3 regions of the Microbacterium sp. NPDC056234 genome follow, and region 2 is predicted to be linked to each of the others. Evidence: riboswitches for the same ligand, from Rfam matches in the RefSeq annotation. Region 2 holds a riboswitch; each other region holds the start of a gene.
What was found. A riboswitch is a leader RNA that binds a small molecule or an ion and turns the genes downstream of it on or off. The one in region 2 is predicted to bind thiamine pyrophosphate.

Region 1 (4,488 bases), on a different contig from region 2:
CTACGTCGGCCCCGCCCCGTTCGACGTCAGTCATGCCGAACTCGTCTCGACCGCCCGTGACTATGCGGCGTTCGCACGGATGCTCGCCTCAGGCGGAACCGTCGACGGCGAACGCTTCGTCGACCCGGCGCTGCTCGCTCTGCTGCGCACGGATCAGGTGCCCGAGGCGCTCAAGACGCCGGACAGTTTCTTCCCCGGGTTCTGGGACGGTCTCGGATGGGGCTTCGGCGTCGCCGTCGTCACTGCGGGCGAGCACGCCGGACGCTACGGCTGGTCCGGCGGGTTGGGCACGGACTTCTTCATCGACCAGGACGGATCCTTCCGGATCGTACTGACCCAGATGGAGATGGGCCCCGCCGTCATGGCGCTGTTCGACGACCTGCAGCAGGCCGCGCGCTGACGGTGCTCAGGCGATCCCGACGCCGATCGCCGTCGCGACGATCGCGAGCAGCGGCAGTGCACCCTGCATCGTCGCGGCGCGCGCCTTGGACCGATCGGACAGGATCAGCACGAGCGCGGCTGCCAGCATCATCCCTGTGCCGGCGAACACCAGGGTGAGTCCGACGACCGTCGACCCGACGATGTACAGCCCGACGCCGAGGAAGGCCGTCAACGCCAGGAACAGATTGTAGAAGCCCTGATTGAACGCCAACGGCTTCATCGTCCGGGCATCCGCCTCGCTGGCCACCCCGAACACCTTTCGAGTCGCCGGCTCCATCCACCGCAGTGACTCGAGCGCGAAGATGAAGACGTGGAATGCGGCCGCGGCCGCCGCGAGGATGAGGCCTGCGATGATCATGCTCTGATTCTGTCGTCTTTCGCCCGTTCCGTGTGCCCCGAGCCCGCAATCGGCTCATCGATCGGACGGGCGATCGCTGCGCCGACGACGCCGAGTGCGGCGGCGAGCATCATGATCGCGGCCACCGGCCACCAATGCCCTGTCGACGCGACCAGGGCTGTGGCCGCGAGTGGCGTCAGACCACCGCCGATGACACCCGCGATCTCGCGGCCGACCGAGATCCCCGTGTAGCGGCGACGCGGCGGGAAGAGGCCGGAGAACCACAGCGGCTGCACACCGTCGGCCGCCGCGTTCACGATGCCGATCGTCACGGCCACGACCCCGACGATGGCCACAGCGTTCCCGCTGTCCAGGACGAGGAACAGCGGCACGGCCAGCGCGCCGAGGCCGCCGAGGCTCCATGCGGTGAGCCGCGCCATGCCGAGCCGCTCCCCCAGCGCACCCCAGACGGGGCACATCACGGCGGCGAGCGCTGCTGCGATCAGCAGTGCGGTCAGCGCTGCGTGCGCCGAGAACCCCAGCATCGCCGTCGCGTACCCGAGACAGAACACCGTGATGGTGTAGAAACAGGCGTTCTGACCGGTCCGCACGAGCACGGCGGCGATCACGTTCCGGGGAGCGCCGAGAGATTCGCGCAGCGGACGCCGCGGCTGCTCTTTCGCGTCTCGGGCGAGGAACTCCGGGGATTCCCCCACCCGATGCCGCAGTACCAGGCCGACCGCGACGAGCACGACGCTCGCCAGGAACGGCACCCGCCACCCCCAGGCGAGCAGCGCCTGCTCATCCAGCAGCGCGACGACCACGACGAAGGCGAGATTGCCGAGGATGAGACCGCAGTACAGCGACGCAGCGACGATCCCGCCGCGCAGCCCGCGGTGACGCGACGAATGCTCCAGCGCGATCAGCACGGCGCCCGGCCACTCCCCGCCGGCCGCCAAGCCCTGCACGAATCGCAGGGCGACAAGTGCCAACGGGGCGAACACACCGATCTGCGCGTACCCGGGCAATACGCCGATGCATGCGGTGGCGAGTCCCATCATCAACAGCGTCGCCGTGAGCACCGGGCGCCGTCCGAAGCGATCGCCCAGCGATCCCGCCAGCAGTCCGCCGACCGGGCGGGCGATGAAACCCGTCGCGAACGTGGCGAACGACAGCAGAATGCCGATCATCGGCTCCTGCGCAGGGAAGAACACTGCGGGGAACACCAGAGCGGCCGCCGTGCCGTAGAGGAAGAAGTCGTACCACTCGAAGGCTGTGCCGGTCGCCGCGGCGGCCAGGGCGAGCCCTCCGCGCTCGGTGCGCAGCTGCGCGGACGGATGGACGGGTTCGGTGAGTGCGTGCGTGTGCATCGCGACATCCCTTCGCTAGTACGAGCTAGATCAGGTTCGACGGGTGTGATCTCAGCCGCGCAGGCGGCACCCCGTGTCACTGCAGACGAGCTTATCTATACGAGGAAGATGGGCAGCGATCCCGGATTGTGGGCATGCACGAGCACGGCGAACACGACGGCGTCGAAGAGCAGATGCACGGTGACCACATACGCCAGCGAGTGGGTGCGCAGGAAGATGAACCCCTGCAGCAGGGCGAACGGGATCGTCAGCAGCGGGCCCCACTCGCGATAGCCCAGCTCCCACAGGAACGATACGAACACCACGGCCTGCAGCATGTTCGCCACAGCATCCGGGAAGTGGCGGCGCAGCAGAGCGAATACGGTGCAGATGAAGAACAGCTCGTCCCAGATGCCCACGGCGCCGACGCCGACGAACAGGCGGACGATGAGCTCCGGCGTGTCGACGACCGGCCAGTTCTGGTAGACGCCGCTGGTGATGAAGTAGAACGGCAGGATCAGCCAGCCCAGCGCCAGGACGGCGATGAGCCAGCCCCACTGCAGGCGTCCCCAGCGCTTGCCCGTGCGCCACGGGAACGAGATCGCGCGGTCGCGGTAGACGTACCGCGAGATGACGTACGGCACGAGGACGGCGCCGCCCAGTGCCAGCGTGAAGCGCAGCATGGCGAGGTTGTCGAGCTCCGCCGCGAGGGGGATGACGCTGACGATCAGCATCCCGATCGCGATGAGCGACAGATCGCGTGCGAGCGAGGGCGCGGATGCCGTCACGGCACGTCGTTCGATCGCCCACGCCGCCCCGACACCGGCGGCCAGCAGCACCCAGCCGAGCCAGGCCCACTGCACGACGAAGAAAGCCGGAGCCGCCAGGCATACCAGCGCGGCAGGCGCGATCGCCCACCGAAACGCGACGCCGGCAGCGCTCACGCGCGCGGCCTGCGCCGATACGTGAGATCGCGGATCTCGCGTCCCTTGGTGATGCCCTTGCGCTCGAAGGCGGTCATGACACGACCCTCGAAGCGATCCGCCCACTCCCCCTCGAAGGCGCGCTCGAACAGCGGTTCGGCATCGAGGACCTCGCGCATCTGCCGCGCGTAGTCCTCCCAGTCGGTGGCCAGACGCAGCACACCGTCATCGGCGAGGGCCCTGGCCGCCGTCGCGCCGAATCCATCGCGGATCAGCCGGCGCTTCGTGTGCCGCTTCTTGTGCCACGGGTCGGAGAAGAACACCCAGACCTCCGACGCGCTGCCCTCCGGAAGGTAGGTCGCCAGCACCTCCGGCGCGTTCGCCTCGACCAGGCGCAGGTTGCGGACGCCTGCCTTGTCGGCATCCAGCATGGTGCGGGCGAGCCCTGCACGGAACACCTCGACCGCGAGGAAGTCGTCGCCGGGACGGGATGCCGCGGCCGAGACGATCGCGTGGCCCTGACCCGATCCGATCTCGACGATCAGTGCCGCGTCGCGGGCGTACTCGGCTGCCACATCGAGCCGCGCGTCCGGGTGAACACTCGTCGAAGCGACATCTCGCGGCACCTCGAGCAGATAGTGCCCGGCGAGCTCCTCGAACGCCCGCTCCTGCGCCTCCGACATGCGTCCGCTGCGACGGACGAAGGAGACGGGTTCATCGCGGAAAGTGCGGGGCTCTGGCATATGTCAAGGGTAACCGGGGCCCGCGCCGCGCCTCACGGCGCGGTGACGAAGTCGATCAGCTCCTCGACCCGGCCGAGGAGTGTCGGCTCGAGGTCGCGGTAGGTCGTGACCTTGCTCAGAATGGCCTGCCAGGCACGAGCGATGTCCGCCTGGTCCTCGTGCGGCCACCCGAACGCCTTGCAGATGCCGACCTTCCACTCGATACCGCGCGGGATCTCCGGCCAGCGCGGGATGCCCAGCGACTCCGGCTTCACGCACTGCCACACGTCGACATACGGGTGGCCGACGATGCGGACGTGCGCGCCGTGGGGTCCTCGGGCCACGGCATTCGCGATGCGCGACTCCTTGGATCCGGGGACGAGATGGTCGACGAGCACACCGTAACGGCGCTTCGCACTGGGTGGCTCGGCCGCGAGCAGATCGTCCAGCAGGTCGACGCCCTGCAGGTATTCGACGACGACGCCCTCGACGCGCAGGTCGGCTCCCCACACCTTCTCGACGAGCTCGGCATCGTGGCGGCCTTCGACGAGGATGCGGCTCGGCAGCGCCACACGGGCGCGCTGGTCCGCTGCGACGAAGGATCCGGATGCCGTCCGCCGAGGCCCCCTCTCCTTCGGCGCAAGCGGGACGAGTCTGACGGGCTGGCCGTCGATGAGGAACCCGCCCCCGAGGGGGAACAGCCGCTTGCGGCCCTT
Region 2 (4,488 bases):
AGCACAGCGGCGCCGATCCGCGTCGACAACTCGTCCGCAGCGGCGAGCGCATCGATCCAGCCGACGATCGGACGTTCCGCCAGTACCGAGAGCTCCGCGAGGTTGGGGGTCACGATGTCCGCCCTCGTCAGCAGTGCGCGCAGGGCACCTTCGGCGTCGGCATCGAGCAGGCGATCACCGCTCGTGGCGACCATGACGGGGTCCACGACGACGATCGGCGGACGCTCGGTGTCGAGCCAATCGGTCACGGCACGGATCACCTCGGCGTTCGCCAGCATCCCGATCTTCACCGCGTCGATGACGATGTCGTCAGACAGTGCGTCGAGCTGATCCTGCAGGAACGCGGCCGGTGGTACGTGCACGGTCCGCACACCCCGAGTGTTCTGCGCGGTCAGCGCGGTGATGACCGCCATGCCGTATCCGCCGTTGGCGGCGATGGACTTCAGATCCGCCTGGATGCCCGCGCCGCCGGACGGGTCACTGCCCGCGATGCTGAGCACGCGGGGTGTCGATCGGGCGCGCCACCGCCTCAGGAACTCGGCGGCGGCCGCACGCGGGTCGTCGACGGCGCACAACGCGGACACGACAGCCACGCCGGCGGCCCCGGCGGCCCTGAGGTCGGCGGCGTCCTCGAGGCCGACGCCGCCGATCGCCACGCACGGCAGGGGGCTGGCCGCGGCGAACATGCGGAAGCCGTCGATACCGAGCGCCGGCGGATGATCCGGCTTCGTGCTGGTCGGTCGGATGACACCGACGCCCAGATAGTCCACCGTTCCGGCGGGGAGGGCGAGCACGGCGTCGAGATGGGCCGGGCTGTTCGCGGTCAGGCCGATCAGCGCATCGGGGCCGAGCAGCGCGCGGGCGCGGAGCACTGACTCGTCGCCCTGTCCGAGGTGCACGCCGTCCACACGCGCGCCCTGCGCCCGCGCGGCGAGAGCCGCGTCGAGACGGTCGTTGACGACGAGCAGTGCGCGCCCGTCGATCACGCGCGACAGTTCGAGGAGCTGAGCGGTGATCTCGGCATCCGTCGCCGCCTTGTCGCGGAGTTGGACGATGCGCACACCGCCGTCCACGGCCTGCGCGACCGTCTCGACGACGCCCCGAGCGCCGCACAACGCCGCGTCAGTGACGAGGTAGAGCGAGAGGTCCGCGATCATCGGGTCGCCTCCTCGATGCGCGCAGCGGCCGCGACGTCGCCGGGACGGACGGCCGCCAGAGCGTCGAGCAGCGCCACGGCGAAGCTGCCGGGGCCCGCGGAGGCGGACGCCGCGCGCTCCGCCGCGATCGTGTAGACGAGAGCAGCCGCGGCGATCGCCGTGAGCGCGTCCGTTCCTGTGGCGCGCGCGGTGCCGAGGAATGCGGCCATCACTGCGCCTAGCGCGCACCCGCCTCCGGTCACCCTGGTCAGCAGCGCATCGCCGTTCGCGATGCGGATCACGCGCCGGCCGTCGGTGATCAGATCCACCGGCCCGGAGACGGCGACGACGCTGCCATGGCGCTGCGCGAGTGCGAACGCCGCATCTGCTGCGGCATCCGTCGTATCGGTGGTGTCGACGCCGCGACCGCCGGCGCTGGCACCTGCCAGCGCCAGGATCTCGGAAGGGTTCCCGCGGATCGCGGTCGGTCGCAGCGCAAGGAGGTCGTGCGCGAGGGCGGTGCGCACCGGCAGCGCCCCGATCGCGACCGGGTCGAGCACCCACGGCGTCCCGGCCGCCGCGGCACCGGCCACCGCCTCACGGCTGGCAGCGCGTTGCTCGGGTCTCGGAGTGCCGAGGTTGATGAGCACGCCCGATGCGATGGTCGCGAACATCTCGGACTCGCCCACGATGTCGACCATCGCGGGCGACGCACCGAGGGCGAGCAGGACGTTGGCGGTGAAGCCGGTGACCACCGCGTTCGTGATGCAGTGTGTCAGCGGGGGCGCTGCGCGCAGCTGCGCCAACAGGGTCGCGGCCTCGGAGGCGAGGTCGGTATCGGAAACTGGACGCAGAAGATCGCTCATCGCGACATCCCTTCGCTAGTACGAACTAGATCAGGTTCGACGGGTCTGTTCTCAGCCGCGGTCGCGGCACCCCGTGTCACTGCCTCGCAGTCTAGTGCGCGCGATCGATCACGCGTTCGCCCACGGCATCGGCCGGTCGGGCGCGCGCGTGGCGTCATCGGGCAGATGCGGCAGCTGCTCGCCGCCGGCGCGGATGCACAGCCAGCGCAGCTCGCTGTCGCTGTCCGGCCGCGCACGCCATGTCCGCCACACGCCCTGCCCGACGCGGATGACCGTGCCGGCCTCGACCTCGACGACGTCGTCGTCCAGGCCCATCTGCCCGCGACCGGAGAGGAACACGTACAGCTCCTCGACGCGGGAATGGGTGTGCCAGTACCCGGCCTCCTCGCCTGGTTGCAGCGCGTTCGCGGTCATGCCGACGTACTGCATCGTCAGTTCGTGGTCGACGACGCGGCGTCCGTCACGGGAGCGCGAAGGAGCGAACCCGCCGAAATGCTCGCGCCATGCGTCCGGCGCCCCGATGCTGATCACTTCGTAGTCGCTCATGCGTTGGTCTCTCCGCTCTGATGGGTATCCGTGTGTCCGGTGGCGATGCGGCGCGTCCAGCCTTCACCGGCGCGCTCGTAGACGAGCCGCAGGTGCCGTCGATCGACAGACCCCTGCCAGAACTCGACGCGATCAGGGACCAGGCGCCACAGCAGCCAGTCCCCCGGCCGGATGCCGTCGCGCGCCGCGGGCGAGCGCGCGACGAGATCGGCGGCGCTCTCGTCGGCATCCGCTGGGATGACAGAGCCGCGCACGCGGACGGCGCGCGTCACCGGCTGCCACCAGAAGTTCAATGCCGCCACCGGTCGTTCGAACAGCTGCTCGCTCTTGCGCGACACCCGATGCCCGGCGAAGGCCCAGCCGCGACGGTCGACGTCCTTGAGGATCAGCGTCCGCGCATCGGCGAAGCCGTCCCGATCGACGGTCGCGAGCGTCATGGCATGCGGCTCGGCGACACCTGCCTCGGACGCGGCCGAGATCCACTCGAGGAAGAGCTGTTCGGGTGTATCCGGTGCATCGGAGGGGTCGAACGCGGGCGGTATGCCCGTGAGCGACGGGAGCGATCGCAGCCAGTCCGTCGCAGAACGCGTCATGCGACCATCCTGGCCCAGGCGCCTCTCAACCACGCGCCGACTCGGCGAGCACCGCCACGCGCGTCGCCGCCTCGGCAAGGCGATCGGCGAACGCCCGATCGGACTCGGCTCGTGCGGCCAGTGCATCGATGCTCCGCCCCGCGGTCTCCGGCGTCGAACCTGCGATCGTCAGCACCATGTCGGCGCCGGCATCGACCGCCATGATCGCGTTCGCCACCGGGTCGGCGTACGCCGGATCCCCTGAGGAGAGCAGCATCCCGAGATCGTCCGTGACGGCGACACCTTCGAATCCGAGTTCGTCGCGAAGGAGGGCGTACCACTGCGGTGACAGCGTCGCCGGCAGCTGCGACACGGCGCTGAATCTCAGGTGCCCCATCATCACGAGCTCGGCGCCCGCATCGATGCCCGCTCGGAAGGGCAGCGCGTCGACGGATCGCCATTCGTCCAGGCTCATATCCGTACTCGGGATGGAATGGTGCGAGTCGCCTTCCGCCGCACCGTGCCCGGGGAAGTGCTTGAGCGTCGTGGCGACATGACCGGTCTCTCCCACGACGATCGCCGCGACCCGATCGGCGACGGCCTGGGCGTCCGTGCCATATGACCGGCTGTGGATGAACGAGCCGACCGATCGCGGGACATCCGCCACGACGCCGAAGTTGATGTCGATCCCCGCGTCGTCGAGTAACTGGCCCCGCGCCGCGAATGCGGTCTGCGCCGCAGACGGCGCCTCGTTCTGAAGCGTCCTGGCGGACGGAAGGTCGTCCCACGGCACTCGGGCGACGATGCCGCCTTCCTGGTCGGTCGCGATCAGAGCATCACCGGATGCCGCGTGCACCGCGTCCGTCATCGCGCGCAGCTGCTCCGGTGCACCGGGGATGTTGTTCCCCATCAGAATCAGACCGCGCGGACCGTCCGCGACGTAGGCAGCGAGAGCGGCGGGATCCGTCCCTTCCGCGTAGCCCATGACCACGAGCGCCGCCCGCTCCCGCACGGGCATCTCGGCGACGCGTTCGGCTGCCCGTTCGAATGCGGTCCTCGGCGTCGCCGACGGAGAGGGCGACGGCGTCGCCGACGGCGTGGAGAGCGCGCTCTTCGGTGTCGGCTGCGCGACCGGTGCGCAGGCCGCGAGTCCGACGCCCAGCACGGCGACGAGAGCGGCGGCCTTCAGACGCTGCCGTGTCCTCCGCGAACTCGTCATGTCACCATCCTGCCTTGGGTTCGGCCAGGCGGACGACCGGATTCAGGCGAACGGTCCGTTCGGCGTGATACTCACTCGCGCAGCGTCGCTCCGAAGCGCTCTGCGGCGACGGCGACACCGGCGAGCTTCGCCTCGGTCGCCTCCGCCGC
Region 3 (4,488 bases), on a different contig from region 2:
GCTTGGTGCCGCGCCGCACGGCGAACACGAGCAGCACGAACGCCATCGAGAAGAACCGGCGCACCGCTCCGGTGTCGCCGACGCCCCTGGCCCGGCGGGCCAGGCCCATCGTGCGCCAGTCATCGAGGAAGAGTCCCAGCATCCGCGTTCCGGCCAGGATGCCCAGCACGAACCGGCTCGGCAGCTTCGCGACCTGCGCGAGAGCGTCGGCGAGCTCGGTCGGATCCGTGCGCCCGAACAGCAGGATCGTCGGCAGCCCTAGGGCGACCACGCGCAGGCTCACGGCGATCGCGAGCGAAATCGAGTCGTCGCTGATGGTGACGAACCCGAAGCTCCAGTGGATGCGGCCTGCCGGTTCGGCATAGAGCAGCATGCTGAGGCCGGCGATCGGCGCGAAGATGACGATCGGCAGCAGTCGCTTCAGGACCGTTCCGAGCGTCAGCCCGGTCAGCGGCAGGCACAGCAGCTGCAACGCGATGGCGACGAGCGCGCTGGTCACGTCGATCGACGCGAACAGCGGGATCGACAGCACGAGCGCGAGCACGACCTTGGTCACCGGGTTCACGCCGTCGAGCCAGGTCGCTCGTTCGACCTCGACGACGGTCATGCGCTCACCCGGCTCTCGAGCGCGATGCGGTGTCCGCCGAGATGGCGGATCACGCCCTCGTCGTGCGTCACGGCGACGATCGAACGACCGCGCGCGATCTCCTCCTGCAGCAGGGCGACGAGCGAGATCCAGCCGCGGCGGTCCTGCCCGAAGGTCGGCTCGTCGAGCACGATCACCTCGGGGGATGCCGCGAGCACCGTCGCCACCGACAGCCGGCGCTTCTGCCCGCCGGACAGCGTGAAGGGATTGGCGAGCGCGAGGGGAGCAAGACCCAGGCGGTCCAGAAGGGCGTCGACCACGGCATCCGTCCTGGCCCGATCCCAGCCGAGCGCCTTCGGCCCCACCGCCAGCTCGTCGCGCAGCGTCTGGGTGAGGAACTGATGCTCCGGCTCCTGGAAGACCGTCCCGATGCGAGTCAGCAGTTCGCGCGACGCCCACCGGAACGGACGGCGGCCCGAGCGTGCGGCCAGATCCGCCGCGGCGACCACCTCGCCGGAATGCTCCGGGAGAAGGCCGGCCAGCGTGAGCGCCAGCGTGGACTTGCCCGCACCGTTCGCTCCCGAGATGACGGTCGCGCTGCCCCGCGGGATCTGCACGTCGAGCCCGGCCTGGACGATCGTGCGCGGTCCGCGCGCGATCGACAGCTCGGAGGCGGAGAGCACCGCAGGCCCCGTGGCGGCGTCGAGTTCCGGCAACGCGATCGACGCATCCGGGACCCACACCCCCGCCTCGGCGAGCGCTGCGCCGTGCTCGGCGAAGACCCGTGACGGCGATCCGTCGGCCAGCAGACCGCCGTCGGCGGCGAGCACGATGACGCGGGTCATGAGATCCACCCACACCGGAGTGCGGTGCTCGACGACGACGAGCGTCGCGCCCGTCGCGTCGACGGCGCGCTCGACGCTCGCGCGCACTTCGCCGACACCGGCCGGATCCAGGTTCGCCGTCGGCTCGTCCAGCAGGAGGAGACCGGGGCGCATCGCCAGAGCGCCGGCCAGCACGAGGCGCTGCTTCTGCCCGCCGGAGAGCGCCTTGGTGGGCCGATCGAGGGCGACGTCGAGTCCGGTCGCCTCGAGCGCTTCGGCCACCCGGCCGGGGATCTCGGATGCCGGGACGCCGAGGTTCTCGCAGCCGAACGCGACGTCGTCGCCGACCTTGGACAGCACGATCCCGGCATCCGGGTCCTGCAGGACCAGCCCGGTGCGACCGCGTGCGGATTCGGGAGCCGCGCCGTCGAGCCGCAGCGAGCCGGTGCGCTCCCCCTCGTCGGCGTCGCCGAGCACGCCGGCAAGACCCGCGAGCAGCGTGGACTTACCGGCGCCGGATGCCCCCAGCAGCAGCACTCGCTCGCCCGGTTCGATCGTGAACGAGACGTCGCTGACGGCCGCACGCTTGCGTCCCGCGTAACGCCACCCCCACCCTTCGGCGTGGACGCGGACGGGGGCGGCGGCGCTCATGCTCAGACCTCGCGGACGAGCTCTCGCCCGGCCGCGAAGCGGTTCAGGGCCCCCGTGACGGCGAGCGCGCGCACGAGCAGCCATCCGACCACGCCGGCGAGGATCGCCCCGGAGATCACGATCGTGGTGAGGTAGATCGCGTTGAACTCGAGCGACTTCAGGATGTTGGGCGAGCTGCCGTAGAAGAGCTCGAAGACCCAGGCGGCCGCCGCGGCGCCGACACCGGCGAGCATCGCGACGACGATCCCGAACCGACGGTAGAAGAACAGCGCGAAGATGAGCTCGGCGCCCAGCCCCTGCACGATGCCCGAGAGCACCGTCGAGACGCCCCACACATTGCCGATCAGCATCGAGACGATCGCGGCGACGACCTCGACGACGAAGGCGGCACCCGGCTTGCGGATCACGAGTCCGCCGATCACGCCTCCGATCAGCCAGATGCCGACGGCGATGCCGCCCAGGCCGGGGGTCAGCGCGTCGGCGGCCCCGAACCATGCCCCGCCGATGATGTTCCAGCCCCAGAACAACAGGCCGATCGCGACGCCGAGCACAGCGGCGACGACGATGTCGACGACGCGCCAGCGCCACGGAGTGGCGGAAGCGGGTGCACCGGTGGCGGCGGCATTCGTCGCTTCGTTGGAAGCGGATGCGGACGTGGACGTACTCATCTGATCTCCTCCCTGCGCCGGCATGATCCGGATCAGGTTCGACGGTCGAAGCGCGGATCGCTTCCTCTCAGCCCGGCTCGCCGGACTCCCGTGGGTTGTGGGGTCGATCTTACTCCCTGGCCAATACGGCGTTGTCACATATGGATTCGGTACCGTATTCGAGTGACCCTCGATGAGCAGACCGACGAGAGCGGTGCCCTGACGCGCCGCGAGCTCCGTCGACGCACGGGGGCGATCCCGGTGGCCACGGATTCGGATGCCGACGGAACCGTCGACACCACAGCAGTCGATTCCGACGATCTCGATACGCCTACCACGCCCGTGGCCGTCGTGCCTGCGGCGGTCGCCACCGGCACGGTCGCAGAAGAGCGGGTCGCGGCACCGGTTGTCGCGAAGCGTATGGATGCCGATGCCGGCGCAGAATCGGCCGAGTCGGGCTCTTCCGGCTCAGCAGCCGAGGGCGCTGTCGCGGCGAGCGCGTCCGAGGCAGGTGAGCCCGAGACGACCGATGCGGACGCCGAGCTCGCGGCGCTGCTCGCGGCGCAGGCCGAACCCGTGCGTCCGGCAGCCGCATGGGCCGACGAGAACTCTCCGGCGACCGCCCTGCTCTGGGTGAATCCGATCGACGTCGAGGCCGCCACCCAGGCGGCCCCTCTCGAGGCACCGACGGCGACCGCGGACGAGCCCGACCTGCTGGTGGGCGCTCCGCGCCGGGGATTCCTGCAACCCGGCATCCTCGTTCCTCTCGGTACCCTCGCAGCCCTCGGTGTCGCCTACGCCGCCACCACGCTGCTGTGGCCCCTTCACGAACTGCCGCCGACGATCGAGGCCGTCGCGGTCACACCGGCCGGTGCGACCGCAGCCGACATCGCCTGGCCGGCCGTCGGCAGCGCCGGCGTCGGCGTCGAGGGCGTCAGTACAGCGGCTTCGACCACCGAGACGGCCCCGATCGCCAGCGTGACGAAGGTCGTCTCCGCGATGCTCGTGCTCGACGCGATGCCGTTGCAGCCCGGCGAGCAGGGTCCGGAGTTCGACTTCGACTACAGCGACACCGTGGAGTACTGGTCGTACCGCAGCGACGACCAGTCGGCGCTCGATGTCCCCGTCGGCGGAACGCTCACGGAGTACCAGATGCTTCAGGGCATCCTGCTCGGGTCCGCGAACAACTACATCGACCGCCTGTCCGACGAGATCTGGGGGTCCGACCGCGAGTTCGCAGCCGCGGCCGAGCAGTGGCTCGCCGCACGCGGTCTGAACGACATCACCGTCGTGACGCCGTCCGGACGCAACGACCGCAACGTCGCCTCGCCGGCATCGCTGACCGCCCTGGCCTCCATCGCCATGTCGAACCCTGTCTTCGCCGAGATCGTCGGCACGTCGACGGTCGAGCTGCCCGGGGCGGGCCTCGTCACCAACTCGAACGGCCTGCTCGGCGAGCCGGGGATCGTCGGGATCAAGACCGGCTCGCTGGACGACGACTACAACCTGCTCAGCGCCAAGGACGTCACAGTCGGCGACACGGATGTCCGCATCTACGCCGCAGTACTCGGCCAGGAGAGCGACGAGGAACGTCTCGCAGCCAGCCGCGCACTGTACGAGCAGGTCGAAGCGCAACTGCAGGCCCAGGGGCCCGCTGTCACCGCCGAGACCGTGGTCGGCGAGGTCAGCACGCCGTGGGGCGCGACCGCCGACATCGTCACCGATGCCGACGCGAACGTCGTGCTCTGGAACACGACCGCGCCGACGGCCGAGGTGTCCT

Region 1: another riboswitch for thiamine pyrophosphate. It lies ahead of ACFCYE_RS06270 (MFS transporter); the one in region 2 lies ahead of thiM (hydroxyethylthiazole kinase).
Region 3: another riboswitch for thiamine pyrophosphate. It lies ahead of ACFCYE_RS03710 (ECF transporter S component); the one in region 2 lies ahead of thiM (hydroxyethylthiazole kinase).

What each region holds. Positions count from the first base shown of each region.
Region 1 is NZ_JBHJTE010000002.1:97,237-101,724, reverse strand. Features, by position in the region: gene ACFCYE_RS06280 (serine hydrolase domain-containing protein) at 1-400, shown strand, start outside; gene ACFCYE_RS06275 (DUF1304 domain-containing protein) at 407-799, opposite strand; gene ACFCYE_RS06270 (MFS transporter) at 796-2,148, opposite strand; TPP riboswitch at 2,139-2,232, opposite strand; gene ACFCYE_RS06265 (type II CAAX prenyl endopeptidase Rce1 family protein) at 2,244-3,071, opposite strand; gene trmB (tRNA (guanosine(46)-N7)-methyltransferase TrmB) at 3,068-3,793, opposite strand; gene ACFCYE_RS06255 (DUF3097 domain-containing protein) at 3,826-4,488, opposite strand, start outside.
Region 2 is NZ_JBHJTE010000004.1:365,473-369,960, reverse strand. Features, by position in the region: gene ACFCYE_RS13705 (bifunctional hydroxymethylpyrimidine kinase/phosphomethylpyrimidine kinase) at 1-1,157, opposite strand, end outside; gene thiM (hydroxyethylthiazole kinase) at 1,154-2,002, opposite strand; TPP riboswitch at 1,993-2,086, opposite strand; gene ACFCYE_RS13695 (cupin domain-containing protein) at 2,111-2,548, opposite strand; gene ACFCYE_RS13690 (pyridoxal 5'-phosphate synthase) at 2,545-3,141, opposite strand; gene ACFCYE_RS13685 (glycoside hydrolase family 3 N-terminal domain-containing protein) at 3,167-4,339, opposite strand; gene pheT (phenylalanine--tRNA ligase subunit beta) at 4,411-4,488, opposite strand, start outside.
Region 3 is NZ_JBHJTE010000001.1:746,508-750,995, reverse strand. Features, by position in the region: gene ACFCYE_RS03720 (energy-coupling factor transporter transmembrane component T family protein) at 1-607, opposite strand, end outside; gene ACFCYE_RS03715 (ABC transporter ATP-binding protein) at 604-2,061, opposite strand; gene ACFCYE_RS03710 (ECF transporter S component) at 2,064-2,729, opposite strand; TPP riboswitch at 2,722-2,831, opposite strand; gene ACFCYE_RS03705 (D-alanyl-D-alanine carboxypeptidase) at 2,892-4,488, shown strand, end outside.